3 regions of the Paraburkholderia sp. RL17-337-BIB-A genome follow, and region 3 is predicted to be linked to each of the others. Evidence: predicted binding sites of a transcription regulator. Region 3 holds the regulator's gene; each other region holds the start of a gene.
What was found. The regulator HrcA, encoded in region 3, represses chaperone genes, less so after heat shock. The targets are predictions, from matches to a motif close to TTAGCACTCNNNNNNNNNGAGTGCTAA.

Region 1: rpoH (RNA polymerase sigma factor RpoH) is a predicted target of HrcA. The motif match lies at 4,463-4,489, and genes of this name have one in related genera.
Region 2: groES (co-chaperone GroES) is a predicted target of HrcA. The motif match lies at 2,909-2,935, and genes of this name have one in related genera.

What each region holds. Positions count from the first base shown of each region.
Region 1 covers NZ_JARESY010000001.1:4,101,804-4,108,711, reverse strand. Annotated here, with positions in the region: gene cydX (cytochrome bd-I oxidase subunit CydX) at 1-73, opposite strand, end outside; gene cydB (cytochrome d ubiquinol oxidase subunit II) at 102-1,238, opposite strand; gene P0D84_RS18320 (cytochrome ubiquinol oxidase subunit I) at 1,273-2,862, opposite strand; gene cydP (cytochrome oxidase putative small subunit CydP) at 2,852-3,112, opposite strand; gene rpoH (RNA polymerase sigma factor RpoH) at 3,465-4,400, opposite strand; gene P0D84_RS18305 (acyloxyacyl hydrolase) at 4,764-5,327, shown strand; gene P0D84_RS18300 (nuclear transport factor 2 family protein) at 5,371-5,754, shown strand; partial or broken gene P0D84_RS18295 (2-isopropylmalate synthase) at 6,130-6,908, opposite strand, start outside.
Region 2 covers NZ_JARESY010000001.1:3,713,607-3,720,514, forward strand. Annotated here, with positions in the region: gene P0D84_RS16650 (hydroxymethylpyrimidine/phosphomethylpyrimidine kinase) at 1-412, shown strand, start outside; gene groL (chaperonin GroEL) at 850-2,490, opposite strand; gene groES (co-chaperone GroES) at 2,546-2,836, opposite strand; gene P0D84_RS16665 (hypothetical protein) at 3,383-3,976, shown strand; gene P0D84_RS16670 (hypothetical protein) at 4,057-5,073, shown strand; gene P0D84_RS16675 (glycosyltransferase) at 5,122-6,201, opposite strand; gene P0D84_RS16680 (oligosaccharide flippase family protein) at 6,201-6,908, opposite strand, start outside.
Region 3 covers NZ_JARESY010000001.1:3,867,028-3,873,935, reverse strand. Annotated here, with positions in the region: gene glnE (bifunctional [glutamate--ammonia ligase]-adenylyl-L-tyrosine phosphorylase/[glutamate--ammonia-ligase] adenylyltransferase) at 1-50, shown strand, start outside; gene recN (DNA repair protein RecN) at 152-1,822, opposite strand; gene P0D84_RS17365 (NAD kinase) at 1,974-2,876, opposite strand; gene hrcA (heat-inducible transcriptional repressor HrcA) at 3,180-4,199, shown strand; gene hemH (ferrochelatase) at 4,376-5,446, shown strand; gene P0D84_RS17350 (RNA-binding S4 domain-containing protein) at 5,455-5,862, shown strand; gene P0D84_RS17345 (hypothetical protein) at 5,834-5,995, opposite strand; gene grpE (nucleotide exchange factor GrpE) at 6,373-6,908, shown strand, end outside.

The DNA of each region.
Region 1 (6,908 bases), 230 kb from region 3:
CCAGCCACATCACGTTGATAATGCCGAACGCCAACGCCACGCCAATGCCGAGAAGCCAACTGAAATACCACATCACAAACTCCTGTTAATCGTATTGCCGATCAATACATCGAATGATGATTTTCTTTGAGTGCCGCGGCGGTCACCTTGCCTCGCATCACGCGATACACCCAGCTCGTGTAGATCAGAACGATCGGCAGGAAGATGATCACGGCGATCAGCATGATCTGCAGCGTCATGCGGCTCGAGGTCGAATCCCACACGGTCAGGCTGCTGCGGCCATCGAGTGAGGAGGGCATGATGAACGGGAACATCGAGAAGCCCGCCGTCAGAATCACGCCGATGATCATCAGCGAGGTCGACAGGAAGGCGCTCTTTTCAAAACGCGAGCGCGCGAGCAACAACGCGAGTACGCCACCGATCACACCCGCCGCCGGCGCAGCCACCATCCACGGATAGTTTGCGTAGTTGGTGAGCCACAGGCCAGGTGCGCCAATTACGTTCTTGAGCAGCGGGTTGGCAACCGTATCGAGCGGCGGGGCGTCGATGATCTGATAGCCGCCGATCATCGTGGCGATCAGCGCGCCGGCAAGCAGAAACAGCACCACGGCCGCGAGCGAAGCGATCCGCAGCGCCAGCGAGGCACGCTCGGCGACGATGTCGTCCGCTTTCATCTTCACGAAGGCGGCTCCATGCGCGGCCAGCATCGACACGCTCACGAGCCCGCACACCACGGCAAACGGGTTGAGCAGCGCGAAGAAACTACCGTGGTACGTGACGCGCAGATCGGTGTCGAATGAGAACGGCACGCCTTGCAGCAGGTTGCCGAACGCCACGCCGAACACCAGCGCCGGTACGAAGCCGCCGACAAACAGCGCCCAGTCCCATGCGCTGCGCCAGCGCGGGTCTTCACGCTTGCCGCGGTAGTCGAAGCCGACCGGCCGGAAGAATAGCGAGAACAGCACCAGCAGCATCGCAAAGTAGAAGCCGGAGAACGACGCGGCATAGACCAGCGGCCACGCGGCGAACATCGCGCCGCCGGCCGTGATCAGCCACACCTGATTGCCTTCCCACGTCGCGCCGACCGTGTTTACGACGATGCGCCGCTCCCCGTCGGTTTTGGCGATGAACGGCAGCAGGATCGCCGCGCCCATGTCGAAGCCGTCGGTAAGCGCGAAGCCGATCAGCAGTACGCCGATCAACGCCCACCAGATCAGTTTGAGGGTTGCGTAATCCATGATGATCTTTCCCTTGGAACAGAGTGGCGGCGAATCAAGCGGCCGTGTTGGTCGGCAGCGGCTGATTCAGCGGCTGTTCGTGGTGATAGCGCCCGGTGTGCAGCGACGAAGGCCCGAGTCGCGCGTACTTGAACATCAGCATGATTTCGATGATGAACAGCACCGTGTAGAACACGACGAAGCCGGCAATGCTCAGGTACAGATCGCTTGGCTTAAGGCTCGAGGCTGACAATGCGGTCGGCAGAATGCCGGCGATGGTCCACGGTTGACGGCCCACTTCAGCAACGATCCAACCGAATTCAGCCGCGAGCCACGGCAACGGAATCGCCCACACGGCCCAACGCAGGAACCAGCGGCGCTTCTCCAGCAGCAGGGAGCGCTGCGCACAGAACCAGAACGCCAGCACGAAGGTTGCAAGGAACAGGATGCCGAGGCCGACCATCAGGCGGAACGAGAAGAATACGGGTGCCACTGGCGGAATCGTCTTCTTGGCGGCCTGCACGATCTGATCCGGCGTCGCATCCGTGACGTTCGGGGTGAACTGCTTGAGCATCAGGCCGTAGCCGAGGTCCGCCTTGTGGGCGTCGAAGGCGGCTTTGGCTTCGTCCGTGGCGTCGCCTAGCTTCAACTGTTGCAGCGCGGCGTAGGCGAGCATGCCGTTCTTGATGCGCACTTCGTTCTGTGCCATCAGGTCTTTCAAGCCGATCACCGGTTCGTCGATCGAACGCGTGGCAATGAGACCGAGCGCATACGGGATGCGGATCGCATAGTCGGTGCGTTCTTCCTTCTGGTTCGGAATGCCGATGATCGTGAACGGTGCGGGTGCGGGCGCGGTTTCCCATTCGGATTCGATTGCGGCCAGCTTGACCTGCTGAACTTCGCCGGTGCGGTAGCCGGATTCGTCGCCGAGCACAATCACACACAACGTTGATGCGAGACCGAAGCCTGCGGCGATCGCGAACGAGCGCAGGGCGAATTCGGTGTCGCGACGCTTCAGCAGATACCACGACGACACGCCCAGCACGAACATCGAGGCGGTCACATAACCGGCCGATACGGTGTGCACAAACTTCACCTGCGCGACCGGATTGAACAGCACCGAGAAGATGCTGTCGAGTTCCATGCGCATGGTCTGATAGTTGAAAGTGGCGCCAACCGGATTGTTCATCCAGCCGTTGGCCACCAGAATCCACAGCGCCGACAGGTTCGAGCCGAGTGCGACGAGGAACGTGACGATCACGTGCTGCACTCTCGAGAGCCGGTTCCATCCGAAGAAGAACAGGCCGACGAACGTCGACTCGAGGAAGAACGCCATCAGACCTTCCACGGCCAGTGGCACGCCGAAAATGTCGCCGACATAGTGCGAGTAGTACGACCAGTTGGTGCCGAACTGGAATTCCAGCGTGAGACCGGTGGTGACGCCCATCGCAAAGTTGATGCCGAACAGCTTGCCCCAGAACTGGGTCATGTCCTTGTAGATCTGTTTGCCGGTCATCACATAGACGGACTCCATGATGACCAGCAGCCAGGACAAACCGAGCGTGAGCGGCACGAACAGAAAGTGATAAAGCGCCGTGATGGCGAACTGGAGGCGCGACAGTTCTACGACTTCGCTAACGGGCATGTTGATCACCTTGGGACGGATGCGAGGCAGGCGTGGACAGCAACGCCTGCGCGACTTGCTCAGGCGGCAGCGACATATGCTCCGCCTGCGGATGATTGAAGAAGGTGTACTTGAGCGCCATCAGCAGTGCGAATTTGATGGCAAGGACGATGGCGATATCCCGCGCCAGCGTCGGACCGCGCACCCAGACGGCGAGCCGTTTGCGCAGGCTCGGGCGAGGGTTGCTATGGCGATTCAGGGCGATGGTCATGATCGGTCGAAGGCGACTTCACACCGGCGAATCCGGCGGGATCCAGGCCGCCTGAGCGGTCTGGCGAGTGCATCCCGATTCTAGGAGCAGTGACCTTGCGGGCGTGAGCTCGGCGCTGCGGCATTGGGTCGCGAGCCTCGCCCCGTTTGGACAGTATTGCTACGGGGTTTGTGATACGTCAAGAAACGCGTGTTTGGCGAGAATGTTCTTGAGCGGCTGCCGCGTGGGTCTGCGATTGGGCGCATGTGTCGTTCAGTGGACACAAAAAAGCCCTGCCCTCTTGCGAGGGCAGGGCTCTGCGACTAAGCAGCGCGCGCCGGGCGAACGCCGGCGCGACCAAAGCTTTTAAGTGTTACGCATACTCGGTCAATGCGCCGCGCATTTTCTTCATTGCGCTCGCTTCGATCTGGCGAATACGTTCGGCCGACACGCCGAACTCGTCGGCCAGTTCGTGCAGCGTGGAACCGCCCGAACCGTCGTCTTCCACCTTCAGCCAGCGTGCCTCGATGATGCGGCGGCTGCGGGCGTCCAGTGCATCCAGCGCACTCGCGATACCGTCGCTCTGCAGCTTGTCGCGCTGACGCGAAGCCAGCACGGCAGTCGGCTCGCTATGCGAGTCGGCAAGGTAGGCGATTGGTGCGTACGACTCTTCGCCGTCTTCGACCTGACCTTCCAGCGCAATATCGCCGCCGGACAAGCGCGTTTCCATCTCGGAAACTTCCTCGCGCTTCACATTCAGCTCTTTGGCGAGACCTTCGATCTCGTCCGGCGTGAACGCGCCCAAGCCTTGCTTGTGACTGCGCAGGTTGAAAAACAGCTTGCGCTGCGCTTTGGTAGTGGCAACCTTCACCATCCGCCAGTTACGCAGAATGTATTCGTGGATCTCAGCCTTGATCCAGTGCATGGCGTACGACACGAGGCGCACGTTCTGCTCCGGGTCGAAGCGCTTCACGGCCTTCATCAGGCCGATATTGCCTTCCTGGATCAGGTCGGCATGCGGCAGTCCATAACCCAGATAATTGCGCGCGATCGATACGACCAGCCGCAGGTGCGACAGGACGAGACGGCGCGCGGACTCGAGGTTGTCCTGCTCGCGAAATTCGGTGGCGAACTGGCGTTCTTCCGCCGGCGTCAGCATCGGAATCCGATTTACGGCCTGGATGTAGGCGTCGATATTGCCCAGTTGACCGGGCAGCAGCGAGGAATGCGAGAGCGCCAGTGCACCTGCCGAAGCGGCCTTAGCCGACGACGGGCTCAGAGTACTCGGAAGGGTCATTGCATGGCTCACGTAGGAAACTCCTTTGGAATCAGACAAAAGCGTATTCAGGTAAACGACTCCAGCGTTGGATGTTAGCACTCTGATTTGCCGAGTGCTAATACTTAGAGGCCGTAGGGGCATCCAAGTTCCGTAAATTCCTATTGAAAATTAGGTTCTGATAGCCAGCCGATGCCGGTTGTATCTAACGCGCGCGCATCGTAGAAGTTACCTAACAATTTGCTTTCAATCATATAAGTGACCGATTTTTTCAAAAATCGGCGTGACTAATTGCGGAAATTAAGATTTCTTCAGATGATCCACGAATTTCCGAATGTCATTAGAATAGGCGCAACAGTGAGAAGGTAATCAACGTTCGGCTAGCTCGGGTGTTCGATGAACAACAAAAAAAACGCTTTGCGTGGTCTGGCTCTAAAAGGGACCTGCGCGGCTGTGCTGGTTAGCGCTTCCGGGTTGGCCGCGGCCGACCAGTTCGGCGTCCAGTTTGGGGTCGGTACCGGTGACCATCACTTTAAAAAATACGATCTCGGCTTCGTCTGGGATCCGAATCTGACGTGGGGGCAGATCGGCGACTGGCACTTTGCGCTGATCGGCGAGGCGCATGCGGCCTGGTGGCACACCGACGAGGCGAACGTCCACCAAAACATCGGGGAATTCGGCGTGACGCCGATTATCCGCTTCATCAAGGGTACGGGCGCGGTCCGTCCATTTATCGAAGCGGGGGCGGGTGTGCGCCTGTTGACGAGTCCCACGGTCTCGACCGACTACACCTACTCCACGGCGTTCCAGTTCACGCCCATGGCGGGTGTGGGCGTGCAACTCGGCAGCCACCTGCAGTATCAGGCGGGCTATCGCTTCCAGCATATTTCCAACGGCGGTATCAAAGAGCCCAATCCTGGTATAAATTTCCACCAGCTATATTTGCAATATAACTTCTGACGACCGTGGTCACGTTCGGCTCGTCGGTGCGAGGGGCTGAGCAATGGCGGCAAAGATAATCGAAGCGATTCGCGGGCTCGAGCGAGAGCGCTTCCGTGCGATGGTCGACGGCGACGGGCAGTCGCTCGATACGCTGCTCGCGGACAACGTGAGCTATGTCCACACGAACGGCAAGCGTGAAACGAAGCGGCAGTTCATCGACGGTATTACTGCTGGGCGCCGTCGCTATCGGCAGATCGAGGTGCAGTCGCAGGAGGTGCTGCCGGTGGGGCGTGAGACTTGCGTCGTCACCGGGCGCGCGCTGATCGAAATGGAGGCGAACAATGGGGCGCTGCTGTTTCCGATCGCGTACACGGCGATTCATACGCAGGAAGACGGGCAATGGCGTCTGATCGCCTGGCAGGCGACGCGTTGCGCGATCGAGTGAGCCTTTTGAGCTCACTCCGGTTCGCCAGTTGCGCTGGGTAAGCGCCTTATCAGTCCCTTGTGAGCGCTTGGACGGCGCAAGCAGGCGATTGCAGGGCTAATGCTGAAGTTGCCGTCGGCCAGGTTTGGGCCGGGTTTGGCCTGGCGGGCGTCGATGCAGTCGCGCTGGCACGACGAGCGCGGCTCAAACTGCGCGGGGTTGCACCGGCGCCGCCACTTCAAGTCCTCCGCGCAGCTGTGCTGCCAAACTTCTCAAGCAGCCACGCGCAGCTGATCCTCTCCACGCAGCCACGCGCGGCAGAACTTCGCGCTGCAGAACTTCTCAAGCAGCTACGCGCTGCAGATCCTCATCGCTCCACGCGGGTTGCTTTGCCGCCTCGCCCGCATACGGATGCCGCGGATGCACCGGAATCTGGTTGCAGCGCTCGACGACGCGCCGCGCCGCATCGATATTGGAGAAATCGAGGCCCGGATCGACCCCCTGCGTGTGAAGATTCATCGCAACCGTGACGAGGTCCGCATTGCCGGTGCGCTCGCCGTTGCCGAACAGACATCCTTCGACGCGATCCGCGCCCGCCAGCAGCGCCAGTTCCGCTGCGGCCACCGCCGTGCCGCGATCATTATGCGGATGCACCGACAGCACGATGCTGTCGCGATAGCTGAGATTGCGGTCCATCCATTCGATCTGGTCGGCGAACACGTTGGGTGTGGCGGCCTCGACGCTCGCGGGCAAGTTGACGATCATCTTGTGATCGCGCGTGGGCCGCCACGTCTGCGCCACCGCGTCGCATACTTCGCGCGCATACGGAAGCTCGGTCGTGTTGAAGGTTTCGGGCGAGTACTGGAACGTCCAGTGGGTATCGGGCCGTGCCTGAGCGTGCTCCTTGATGATGCGTGTGCCTTCCACGGCCAGCGCCTTGATTTCGTCCTTCGACTGGTTGAAGACGATCTTGCGAAACGACGGGCAGATCGCGTTGTACAAGTGCACGATGGCGCGCGGCGCGCCCTCCAGCGATTCGAACGTCCGCGCAATCAATTCCGCGCGTGAGGGCACGAACACTGCGATCGTCACGTCGTCGGGAATGCGCTTTTCTTCGATCAGTTTGCGGACGAAATCGAAATCGGTTTGCGAGGCCGACGGGAAGCCCACTTCGA
Region 2 (6,908 bases), 150 kb from region 3:
CCAGCCGGACGGCGACGCCGAAACGCCGAGCCTCGACGCGGCGATCTCGCATCTGCTGTCGCAAGGCTGCGAATACATTCTGTCGACGGAAACCGGCACGCACCGGCTCGTCAATACGCTGTTTAGCGAAGACGGCCAGCTGCGTCAGGATATGTGGGACCGCGGCAGCCATCGGATCATGGGCATCACGGATACGCTCGGCGCCGCAATTGCGGCGTTGCTGGCGAATGGTCAGGAGCCGGCGGAAGCCGTGCGCGAAGCGCAGGAGTATCTGTATCAGGCGGTGCGCAACGCGTTCCGGCCCGGAATGGGCGCCTATATGCCGGACCGCTTCTTCTGGGCCCGCAGCAGCGATGATGAAACGCCACCGGCAGCCGGCAAAGACGCGGCGCCGGGCGAAGCCCGGCATTGAGAATTGACGCGCGAGGCAATTGACGCGTGAGGCGTTTGCTGTGTGAGCGGCGGGCGCCTGGCTGGCGCTGATGCATGTGTGATCGCCAAGTGCCCGGCAGGCGCTGATGCATGAGCGATCGCCAGATGCCCGGCAGGCGCTGATGCGTGCGCGATCGCCAGGTGCCTGGCAGGCGGCTGATGCATGAGCGATCGCCAGATGCCCAGCAAACGCTGATGCATGCGTGATCGCCAGATGCCCAAGCAAGCGCTGATGCATGCGTGATCGCCAGGTGCCCGGCAAGCGCCTGCGCTTCAGTCGCGGCCAGCGGCGCCCATAAACGCCGCCCATAAAAAAACCCGCATTTCTGCGGGTTTTTTCTTTTGGGAAGCACGCCTCGCGGCGCACCTCCCCATGTGTTTCGAGCTGGACCTCTAATAAAAGAGGCCCAACCGAAATTACATGTCCATGCCCATGCCGCCCATGCCGCCGGGCATACCGCCGCCCATCGGAGCATCTTCCTTCGGCAGTTCGCAAACAGCTGCGTCGGTGGTCAACAGCAGGCCAGCGACCGAAGCTGCGTTTTGCAGCGCCGTGCGCGTCACCTTCGTCGGGTCCACGACACCAGCGTCAACCAGGTCGACGTACTCGCCCGTTGCTGCGTTGTAGCCGTAGTTGCCTTGGCCAGCAGCAACAGCTGCCACCACGACGCTGGCTTCTTCGCCACCGTTCGTGACGATCTGGCGCAGCGGCTCTTCCATCGCGCGCAGCACGATCTTGATACCTGCGTCCTGATCGGCGTTAGCGCCCTTCAGACCAGCGATTGCCGTACGTGCACGGATCAGTGCGACGCCGCCGCCAGCCACGATGCCTTCTTCCACAGCTGCGCGCGTTGCGTGCAGTGCGTCTTCGACACGTGCCTTCTTTTCCTTCATTTCGACTTCGGTCGCAGCACCGACCTTGATCACTGCAACACCGCCGGCCAGCTTGGCCACGCGCTCTTGCAGCTTTTCACGGTCGTAGTCCGACGTAGCTTCTTCGATTTGCGTGCGAACTTGCTTCACACGTGCTTCGATGGTTGCAGCTTCGCCAGCGCCGTCGATGATCGTCGTGTTTTCCTTGCCCACTTCGATACGCTTCGCTTGACCCAGTTCGGCCAGCGTTGCCTTTTCGAGCGTCAGGCCGGTTTCTTCAGCGATGACTTGACCGCCGGTCAGGATCGCGATGTCTTCCAGCATGGCCTTACGACGATCGCCGAAGCCCGGAGCCTTGACAGCAACGGTCTTCAGGATGCCGCGGATGTTGTTCACAACCAGCGTAGCCAGCGCTTCGCCTTCGACGTCTTCTGCGATGATCAGCAGCGGACGGCCAGCCTTAGCGACTTGTTCCAGTACCGGCAGCAGATCACGGATGTTCGAAACCTTCTTGTCGTGCAGCAGCACGAACGGGTTTTCGAGCACAGCAACTTGCTTGTCCGGGTTGTTGATGAAGTACGGCGACAGGTAGCCGCGGTCGAATTGCATACCTTCGACAACGTCCAGCTCGTCTTGCAGCGACTTGCCGTCTTCAACGGTGATGACGCCTTCCTTGCCGACCTTGTCCATCGCTTCAGCGATACGATCGCCGATCGACGAATCGCTGTTTGCCGAAATCGCGCCGACTTGAGCGATTTCCTTGTTGGTCGTGCACGGCTTGCTGATCTTGCGCAGTTCTTCGATCGCGGCCGTCACAGCCTTGTCGATACCGCGCTTCAGGTCCATCGGGTTCATGCCCGATGCAACGTACTTCATGCCTTCGCGGACGATCGACTGAGCCAGAACCGTTGCGGTCGTGGTGCCGTCACCTGCGTTGTCGCTGGTCTTGGAAGCAACTTCCTTGACCATTTGTGCGCCCATGTTCTGGAGTTTGTCTTTCAGTTCGATCTCTTTCGCGACCGAAACACCATCCTTCGTGACCGTCGGGCCGCCGAAGCTGCGTTCCAGGACAACGTTGCGACCCTTCGGGCCCAGCGTGACCTTCACAGCGTTCGCGAGGATGTTCACGCCTTCAACCATCTTGGCACGGGCGGAATCACCGAATACGACGTCTTTAGCTGCCATCTTCTAACTCCTTGAATTCTCTGGGATATGACCGGGAAAAGTAGCGACTTTGCGCTTACTTCTGCACCACGGCCATGATGTCTTCTTCGCGCATTACCAGCAGTTCGTTGCCGTCGACCTTGACGGTCTGGCCTGCGTACTTGCCGAACAGGACGCGGTCACCAACTTTCACGTCGAGCGCGATTTGTGCACCCTTGTCGTCACGCTTGCCCGGACCGACTGCCAGAATTTCGCCTTGATCCGGCTTTTCTGCTGCGGCTTCGGGGATCACGATGCCCGACGCAGTCTTGGTTTCTTGATCCAGACGTTTGACGATCACGCGATCATGCAAAGGACGAAGGTTCATACATACTCCTCTCTTGATTGAGACTGAAGAACGCTGAGAAAACCCGGCTGGCTGAGCCAGCCGGCGATGTTGTTAGCACTCTCGTGCAGCGAGTGCTAATTATATGGACGGGTGGTGACAAATTCAAGAAGGGATCCCGCTTTGGACGACAAGATCGGTCCAACTTTCCGTTTTCAGCCACGGCCGATCTCCTTTTTTGCCACTCGACCGCAGGCGACAGCTCCCCTCAGAACACGGCAAGCAATTGAATCTCATCGAAAAACCGGGAAGCGGGGCGCCGAAGCCCGGCGCGCGGCGTCCAGGGAATTCCCCTACGCTATCATCCCGTTTCACACTCTTTCATGTTGGGATGTCTTGATTCGACTGCAGGATGGCGTTTTCGCGCGCTATACGGCGCCTTCTGCAGACAATGGCTGGTGTTACGCTCAGGAAAGCAGCCTTCGCGGCATTGAGCCGCCGTTCAGCGGCAAAATCAGCAGCCACGAGAACATACCGCGAAGCGCGATTGCCGGCGAACGGCGAAACATCGCTGCGGGAGCGACTGCGATGCGAATCAGAACATATACGGCGTTGACGTTATGGGTTTTTAGCAGTGCTGCTTTCGCATGGCAGCCGCTCACCTATCCGATCCGAAGTCAAAGCGCTTATCAGCGCAGCATCGACACCGCGATGTGCTACGCCGCGGCCAATAAGCAGACCAAGGTCAACATGGCGCACGAATCGCAGCTTCCGCCGCGCAAACCCGCAGCGGTCAAGACTTCGTCGACAGGCACGCCTTCGCGGCCGCCCTTGCCCCCCAGCAGTTTTTCAGCGACCCCGCCGGGCGCAAGCATGCCCGCCGCCGCAGCCGCGCCTGCTGCCAGCGGGGCCGGCGTGAACACGACAACGGCTACCACCGCCGCGGCGACGAAAACAGCCAGTTCGACCACGGCAAAGACAACGACCGCGGCCGCCACGCCGGCATCGGCGGCGATCACGGAAAACGGCGCCTCGGAGACAGCCACAGCCAGCGCGGCACAGACGGCCGCGGCATCCGGCGTGAAGCTGCCGCCGCTGCCGGCGCCCGAACCGCCAATGACACAGTACTGGGCCGCGTATGGCGCGTGCATGCAAGCGCGGGGTTACGTCGTCACACAGTAATCCCGCTTGCAAGCTTCGTTGCCGTGCCTTGTTTTTCTTGATTGTGGCGTCGGCATTCGACGCCCGTTTGCGAAATGGCAATGCTTAGCGACGTTACTTCCGATCAGCATGATTATTCCCAATGCGAGCACTGCGGTGCGCCGCTAGCCGGCCGCTTTACGCCGTGCACCGAGTGCAATGCGCGTCCGGTCGGTTCGCTCGGCGTGCGCCACGCACCGCCCTCCCCGCTGAACGTGCCGCTCGCCGACCCCCAGCCGATGCTGCCCACGCGGCTGATGACACCGCGAATCTGGCGCCCGTCCTCGAGAGACCTGATCGATCCGTACGCCGTTGCTGAAGAGCCGCAAGTCGCCGTCTCCGTCTTGCAGCGATTGCGCCAGCCCGTGGCGCTCAGCGTGTCGGCGCTGGTCGTGGCATCCGCCGTGTACCTGGGCTTCCTGCACAACAATGACTCCGTCGACGGCACGCCGATCGCGGTGTCCGGCAAAGTTAAAACCCAGAACGTCAAGCCGCCGGTAGCCGTCGCTCAGCGGCCTTCGCCGGTAGCCGTCGCCCAGCGGCCCACGCCTGTCTTTGCCGCTCAAAAGCCCGTGCGATCCCCGCCCATCCCGCCACCGGCCGCGCCGCTGCCGGCTGCACGGCGCACGGTAACCGCATCGGCCGAGGCGAAGCACAACCCGGGCGGCCAGACCAACCCCGTGTCCAATAAACTGCGCGCAGATGCCTCGAAGCAGATCAGATCTGCCCGCGCCAATCTGCAGCAGAACAATCTGTCGGCGACGAAAGCGCGCCTGGCGGCGGCCATCGCGGCTCAACCGGATAGCGCCGACGCGCAGGCCATGCGCGCTACCGTGGCCGAGCGGGAACAGCAACGGGACGCTCTGCTGAGCGTGGCACGCGGTTGCAGCTATGTCGGACGATGGGCGTGCGTCTGGCACAAAGCCGGCGATGCGTTGCAGGTCGATTCGAGCAGCAAGGAGGCCCAGAGCCTCGTGTCGCTCGCGATGCGCGAGACCGAACTGGCGAGCGCGTGGCAGCCGGCGCCCACGGCCGAGACGACACCCGACGAACGCAGCCTCGCCATCAGCCATCATTGAACGAACTGACGTGCCACCGCACAAGCGGAAGGCACAGGCCGGGGTGAACTAAGGGGCCGGCACGGCCAGACGACTGCTGACCTGATGCGCGATCGCCCGATAGCGGGCCGCCGTATCCCTCAGCGTCAGGCCGACCAGCGAGCGTTGCGCCCGCTCCTGCCCCAACGCCGCGACAACGGCATCCGCATAGCACCGCACCTCGTCCGTATCGACCAGCTGCACGCCGGGAAATCCGCTCGCGAATGCAAACGACTGAATCTTGCTTGCCACGATCGGGATCCCGGAAGCCAGCGCTTCGAGAAACGCCACGCTATGCGCCTCGGAGCGCGAAGGCATGACGAACACGTTCGACTCCGACAGCACGCTCGCCACATCGGTGCGTGGACCGGCCACCACGACACGGTCCGCGAGTCCCAACTCCCGCACGAGGTCGATGACCGCGCGCTGGTAATCCGGATCCTCGACCACGCCGTACAGCATGAGGCGTGCGTCTGTCACCCGTTCGATCACCTCGCGGAACGCCCGCACGGTCAAAAGCTGGTTCTTCACCGCCGCATAGCGCCCGATCTGCACGACCTGGGGCGCCCGGCCGCTACGCCCGGCGCCGTCGGTGAACGCGAAGCGTCCGAGGTCGACGCCGTTGGGCACCACGGTCATCGAAGGATGCGGCCCGATCGCCTGCACGTAGTCGGTCAGGCCCTGCTGCGATACGCCGATCACCACCCGGGCGCGTCCCGACAGGATATGCTCGACGCGCCGGAACAGCGGCCGCTCGAAGTCGTTGGTCGCCGAATGCATGACGTAGACGACCGGCACGCGCAGCGGCAACGCGCGCGCATAAAACGAAGGAATCGTGGCGTGCGCGAAAATCACGTCCGGCTGAAACCGCCGCACCGCGCGAAACAGATTCCACAATTTTCCGGCGAGGTGGCGGCGCCGCTTCGGAAACCAGCACCGCACGCCGTGCTGCCGCAGATCGTCCTGCAAAGGCAGGAATTCGGCATGCGCGGGCAACAGCGAGGCCACACACACAGCCATGCCCTCGGCGCTTTGATCGATAGCGAGATCCTTCGCCAGGACTTCGGCGCCCGACAAACGGGGCGCCAGAATCAGATGTAGAACTCGCATCACGGCGTCCTTGCAGTCAGCGTCCTGAACAGCATCCACGCCGCGGCGCAGCCGAGGCCAAGGGTCATGGACCAGGCAATGCCCGTCACGCCCCACCAATGAACCGCGACAGGCGCGCTGACCAGCAGCACGACGACCTGAATCAGCGAGGCATGCACGGTCGCCTTCGCGTCACCTACCGCGCGCAGATAAGCCACCAGCACGGCGATCAACGCGCCGATCGCCATATTGATCACCAGAATTCTGAAGAGCGGCACCGCGGGCAGCCAGGCGGCGCCGAGAATCAGTGAGAAGAGCGGCTCGGCGATCAGCCTCAGCACCTCGACGAACGCCGCCAGCCCAATCGCGATCACGAGAAGATAAATCTTGATGAGCCGCGAGGCCGCCTGGGGATTCCGGCGATGACGCGCCGCAAAGGTGGGGAAGAGATATTGCGACATGGCGATCGCGGCGTCGGCGAGCAGCATCTGCGCGAGCCGCGAGGACATCTGATAGCTACCCAGTTGCGCCGGGCCGAGCAGCTTGCCAACCACCACCTTGTCGAACTGGTTGAGCAACAGATTGATCACGCTGCTAGCCCAGATCCAGCGGCTGAAACCCACGTAGTGACCGATGCCCGACCACACGGCGCGGATCGGCGGACGCGGCTTCATCGTCGCCCAGGTGAGGGTGCTTTTCAGGCTTTCGCCGGCGACGAGGCCGATCAG
Region 3 (6,908 bases):
TGACCGAGCGTGAGGCGGTGTTGGGGCTGTGGAAGCGGGTGTTTGGGTGACGGCTGATGGCGCGAGGTGTGAGCGGCGTCGCACAAGTTGCGCGGCCCGCAGAGCTTGCCTTGCGTTTCCCGAGGGCCGCGATGATTCCCGGCCTGAGTTTCTACGCCGCCAGCATTTCCTTCGCGTGCTTGCGGGTGGTCGCGGTGATCTCCAGTCCGCCGAGCATCCGCGCGACTTCTTCGACGCGGCTTGCGCGGTCCAGCGAAGTCACGCTGCTAACCGTGCCGCCCTTGCCGTTGCCCGCCTTCGCCACCTGGAAATGATGGTCGCCGCGCGCGGCGACTTGCGGCAAGTGGGTGACGCACAGCACCTGACGCGCCTGTCCCAGTTGATGCAGCAGCCGTCCGACCACTTCAGCGACGGCGCCGCCGATCCCCGTGTCCACTTCGTCGAAGATGAGGGTTGGTATGGGACTCGCGGCGCTCGCAATGACAGCCAAGGCGAGACTGATCCGCGCCAGCTCCCCGCCTGAGGCGACCTTCGCGAGCGGCCGCAACGGCACGCCGGCGTGACCGGCGACGCGGAATTCGACCTGTTCGAGCCCGTGCGCGCCACCTTCCGGCAACCGCACCAGCGCGACTTCGAAGCTGCCGCCTTTCATCGACAGTTCCTGCATGCCAGTGGTGACAGCAGAGCCCAGAGCCTTACCGGCCTTGGCGCGCGCCTTCGACAGTTTGTTTGCTTCGGTGAGGAAGGCTTCTTCGGCTTTGGCGACGGCCGCGTGCAGGCTGTCGAGATCGGCTGCGGCGTCGAGCGCGGCAAGCTGTGCGCGCCGAGCTTCGTGTTCTTCGGGCAGCGTCTCCGGCTGCAGGCGGAATTTGCGTGCGGCCGAATGCAACGCGTCGAGACGCTTTTCGACCTGGGCAAGCCTGTCCGGATCGAGGTCGAGCTTCTGCGCGTAGTGACTGAGCGAGTAGGCCGCTTCCTGCAACTGGATCTCGGCCGGTTCCAGTGCTGCCAGCACGTCGTTCAGCGCTGGGTCGATCTCAGCCAGGTCACGCACCTTCGATACGATCGAGGCGAGATGCGTGATCATCGCTTCGTCGGATTCGGACAACGCGCTGAGTGCCCCTTGAACGCCGTCGATCAGATTCGCCGAATGCGACAGGCGCCGGTGCTCGGCGTTGACCTCTTCCCATTCACCCGGTTGCGGCGAAAGTTTGTCCAGTTCGGTGAGCTGCCAGGCGAGCCGCTCGCGCTCCAGTTGCAGTTCCCGGTCGCGCGTTTGCGCATGCTCGACGGCCTGAACCTTTTGGCGCCACGCCCGCCAGGTCCGCGTGACAGTTGCAGCGGTTTCGGTCAGACCGGCATGGGTGTCGAACAGCTCGCGTTGTGCGTCCGGACGCATCAGCAACTGGTGTGCATGCTGGCCATGAATATCCACCAGCATTTCGCCGACTTCGCGCAACTGCGCAAGCGTCGCCGCTGTGCCGTTGATGAACGCCCGCGAGCGGCCGTTCACGTCCACCACGCGCCGCAGCATCACGGTGGCGCCGTGATGGCCGTCGTCGCCGGACGTGCCGAGCGCCTGCTCATCGAGCCATTGCTCGACTTGCGCATGCGCCTCGAACTCCGCGGTGATGTCGGCGCGGCTCTCGCCGGTGCGCACCACGCTCGCATCGGCGCGGGCGCCGAGGGCGAGGGCCAGCGCGTCGATCAGGATCGACTTGCCGGCGCCTGTTTCGCCCGAGAAAACGGTAAAGCCGCTGTCGAATTCGAGATCGAGCGCGGCGACGATGACGAAGTCGCGTATCGAGAGGTGGCGAAGCATGGAGGTCGTCTGATGAGCTTGAGGTTCAGGGTTCGACAGCGGTGGTGTTCGCGTTCCGGTGTTCTGGCGGCCCGGCGATCCGGCGATCCAGTGGTCCAGTGGTCCAGTGGTCCAGTGGTCCGGCGCTCAGGTGCACCGGTGTTCGGGCCGCTCAGGGCTTGGAATCTTCTTCGTGCGACGGATATTCGTTCCAGTGCAGCTTCTTGCGCAGCGTGGCGTAGTGGCTATAACCGACCGGGTGCAGCATTGGCACCGTATGACGCGAGCGGCGCACTTCGATCGTGTCGCCCAATTCCAGCGACGTGAACGACTGCATGTCGAAATTGACGTTCACTTCGCGCCCCGAGACGATCTGGATGCTCACCTTCGAGTCGTCCGGCAGCACGATTGGCCGGTTCGACAGCGCGTGCGGCGCGATCGGCACCAGTACGATGCCTTGCAATTGCGGATGCAGGATCGGCCCCTGCGAGGACAGCGCGTAGGCGGTCGAACCCGTAGGCGTGGCGACGATCAGGCCGTCTGAGCGCTGGTTATACATGAAGCGGCCGTCCACCGAGACATGCAGTTCCGCCATCCCCGAGAAACCGCTGCGGTTGACCACCACGTCATTGAATGCCAGCGCGTGATAGATCGGGTTGCCGCCGCGCATGATGCGCGCCTCGAGCAGCACACGCTCTTCGCGCTCGAAGTTGCCGGAGAGCATTTGCGGCACGATCTCGCGCATGTCGGAGATCGGAATGTCTGTAATAAAGCCGAGCCGCCCGTGGTTGATGCCGATGAGTGGCGTGCGGTAGGGCGCTAGCTGGCGGCCAATGCCTAGCATCGTGCCGTCGCCGCCTAGCACCACGGCCACGTCGGCGCGCGCGCCGATCTCGGCGGGACGTAGCGCCGGGTAGTCGGTCACGCCGATTTCGGCGGCGGTTTCTGCTTCGAACACGACGTCGAAGCCACGCTTTGCGATGCACGAGGCGAGCGCGGTCAGCGGCTCGCCGATGCCCGGCGTATTGTTGCGCCCAACGAGCGCGACGGTCTTGAACTGGCTGGTCACTTGCATGCCGGCATTACACCATAGGTAGGGCCTGAAAAGAACCGCAGACAGACCCGGTAGCGGGCCGGCGCACGCGGGCTGCCAGTGCATTGCACGATTATCGTTAGAATGGTGAAGCCTTGATGACATACGCGCCGGTTATAGTCCGGCGGCGTGCCGCCAGCGGACTCGCCGAATCGGCGGCCGGCGAGGCGTTGGGCCCGAAGCACAGAATAACAGGCGCCGCCCCGCCAACCGGCGGCGCGATAGTCAGGGGTTGGCGCCGTTAGCGCTCGCTGTAGTCGCGTCATTGAGCTAAAATTTTCCGTCATGCTAGATCCCCGCGCACAAACCCTCCTCAAAACGCTGATCGAGCGCTACATCGCCGAAGGTCAGCCGGTCGGCTCACGCACGTTGTCACGCTATTCCGGCCTCGAACTGAGTCCGGCAACGATCCGCAACGTGATGTCCGATCTCGAGGACCTGGGGCTCGTGATCAGTCCGCATACTTCAGCGGGCCGGATCCCGACGCCGCGCGGCTACCGCTTGTTCGTCGATACCATGCTGACGGTGGAATCCGCCGCGGACGAAGAAGCGGTGATGCGCACCGTCAAGACTACGCTGCAGGCGGGCGAACCACAGAAAATCGTCGCCGCGGCGGCCAGCGTGCTGTCCAATCTGTCGCAGTTCGCCGGTGTGGTGCTCACGCCGCGCCGCAGCCACGTGTTCAAGCAGATCGAATTCATGCGCCTGTCGGACAAGCGCATTCTGCTGATCATCGTGACGCCCGAGGGCGACGTGCAGAACCGTATCATGGCCACCCAGCGCGACTTCTCGCCGTCGCAACTGGTGGAAGCCTCCAATTACATCAACGCGCATTTCGCCGGCCTCTCGTTCGACGACGTGCGCCGCCGCCTGCGCGAAGAAATCGACGAATTGCGCGGCGACATGACCACGCTGATGCATGCCGCGGTCACGGCCAGCACAGATGAATCTGACACTGGCGAGACCGTGCTGATTTCCGGCGAGCGTAACCTGCTCGAAGTTGCCGACCTTTCGTCGGACATGGCGCGCTTGCGCAAGCTGTTCGATGTGTTCGACCAAAAGACCAGTCTCCTTCAATTGCTCGACGTGTCGAGTCACGCCGCGGGTGTGCAGATTTTTATCGGCGGCGAGTCGAATCTCGTCCCGATCGAGGAGATGAGCGTGGTGACCGCGCCGTATGAGGTAAACGGCAAGATCGTCGGCACGCTCGGCGTGATCGGGCCGACCCGCATGGCCTATAACCGCGTGATTCCGATCGTGGATATCACCGCGCGGCTGCTTTCCCTGACCCTCAGCCAGCAGTAACACCCGCGGTCACGGCGGGCTGCGGCCGCTGATGTTGCAAATGATGCGCGAGGGCGCGCGGCTTGCCAATTGGCCGAATGGCCAGGGGTCCCTGGCGAACCCGCAATGGAGCGCGCCGCTATAATGAATCCCACCTTGAATCAACTTTCCGCCTAAAGCGGTTATGCCTGCTGCCTATGCGCTTTGACCTCGAGCGGCCCTCGCAGAACGCCACGTCACACCGTGTCGCGGTGCTGCTGATCAATCTCGGCACGCCCGACGCGCCGACGCCGCGCGCGGTCCGTCGCTATCTCGCGCAGTTTCTGTCCGATCCTCGCGTGGTCGAAATTCCAGCGCTGCTCTGGCAGGTGATCCTGCGGCTGATGATTTTGCCGTTCCGGGGCCGCGCGTCAGCGAAGAAGTACGCAGCCGTGTGGATGCCGGAAGGCTCGCCGCTGCGCGTCTTCACAGAAAAGCAGGTAGAAGGCTTGCGCCATCTGCTGCAGCTGAACGACTACACCGTGCTGGTCGACTACGCGATGCGTTATGGCACACCCGGCATTCCGGCCATGCTGAACCAGCTCAAGCTGGCGGGCGTCGAGCGCGTGCTGCTGATGCCCATGTATCCGCAATATTCCTCTTCGACCACGGCAACGGCCTTCGACGATGCCTTTTCGGCCCTCAAGCGCATGCGCAATCAGCCGGAAATCCGCACCGTGCGCCAGTACGCTGATCATCCGGCGTATATCGCCGCGCTCGCTGCCCAAGTGCATCAGTACTGGCATCAACACGGCAAGCCGGATTTTGCAGCGGGCGACAAACTGGTGCTCAGTTTTCACGGTGTGCCCAAGCGCACCTTGGATCTGGGCGATCCGTACCACGAGCAATGCCAGCAGACCGGCGCGTTGTTGACGCAGGCGCTGGGATTGACCCAGGTGGAATGCCGTATCACGTTTCAGTCGCGCTTCGGCAAGGCCGAATGGTTGCAGCCGTACACCGCCCCCACGCTGAAGGAACTTGGCTCGGCGGGCGTGCGGCGTGCCGACGTGTTCTGCCCGGGTTTTACCGCCGATTGCCTTGAAACGATTGAAGAAATCGGCATGGAAGTGCGTGACGAGTTCCTGCATGCGGGCGGCAAGGAGTTTCACCGGATTCCCTGCGTGAACGCCTCACAGCCGTGGATCGCCGCGCTAGGAGAAATCGTCGCGCAGAATCTGCAGGGCTGGCCCGTGCAAGCGGTGTCGGTGCCGCACACGAGCGGGGCTTAAGCAGGCTTATGAATTACAGGATTGCAACGGAACCGGGCGCGAAGCTGCGCATCGACAAATGGCTTTGGGCGGCGCGCTTCTTCAAGACCCGCTCGCTCGCGGCGGATGCGGTCGAGAAAGGCCATGTGCGCATTAACGGCGCCAGCGTCAAGCCGGCGAAAGATGCGCGCGTCGGCGACCTGGTCGAGATCGAGATCGAGCGGATGGTGTGGCAGGTGGAAGTGCTGGGCGTGTGCGACGTGCGTGGCCCAGCCAGCGTCGCGCAGACGCTTTACGCGGAAACCGAAGAGAGCAGGGTGAAGCGGCAAGTCGAGCAGGAACGGCGCAAGACGTACCGCGAACCGGCTGCCGCTTTGCACGGCAGGCCGACCAAGCGCGACCGGCGCACTATCGACAAACTTTCAGGTGGGGATTGAACAACTGTTCCATCGTCGCGTGCACACCGCCGTACTCGGTGGTGTGATCGTTGACGGCCCCGGACATGCAGATGGTCGTGGTGCCCGCGATCAGTACCAATGCGACCACCGATATTGCAAAGGTCAGTTTCACGGTACTCCCCTCGGGAAGGATTCAGGACGGAAACAGGCTAATCAGGTGGAATTGAAAAGTGTCGGTAAGGCTTACGTCAGATTAGGGTTAACGTGCCTTTTCCGATGCTTTATTGGAGCATAGGCCACTTGTAGGACGCACTCAATCTCAATCTGATTGCGACGCACTAGTGGTTGTAACGGGGCATTTCTGCCGCACGTCCTTGGTGCGAAAAGTTCCGGGAGAGGCGCTTGAAATGGGTCTTTCCGGCCCCATCTGCCGTTTCGATACGCATTAAGCACCGAGTTGTCTGTCGTAATTTTGCAACGCACAAATTGCGCGCGCCTTGATGCGTTGCCGCCACTGTTAGCTTCAACTTTTTAACGACTTTCAGCGACATGGAAAACACGCAAGAGAACCCGACGAGCCAGAATCCCACGCCCGCCGACGAAACCGCGCGCCAGGCCGCAGAGGCCGCAGCACCCCAGCAGGAAGCGGCTGCAAACGCTGCTCCTGAAGCGCCGGCAACGGGCGCGGAAGCCGCACTGGCCGAAGCAGAAGCGAAGATCGCCGACCTGCAGGAAAGCTTCCTGCGAGCGAAGGCTGAGACCGAGAACGTGCGCCGCCGCGCCCAGGAAGATGTCGCCAAGGCCCACAAGTTCGCGATCGAAAGCTTCGCTGAGCATTTGCTGCCAGTGATCGACAGCCTCGAAGCGGCGGTTGCTCACTCGTCCGACGATCTGCAGAAGGTGCGCGAGGGCGTCGAGCTCACGCTGCGTCAACTCACCGGCGCGCTGGAAAAGGGCCGCGTCGTCGCACTGAATCCGGTTGGCGAGAAGTTCGACCCGCACCGTCACCAGGCTATTTCGATGGTGCCGGCGGATCAGGAACCGAACACCGTCGTTGCGGTGCTGCAAAAAGGCTTTGTGATCGC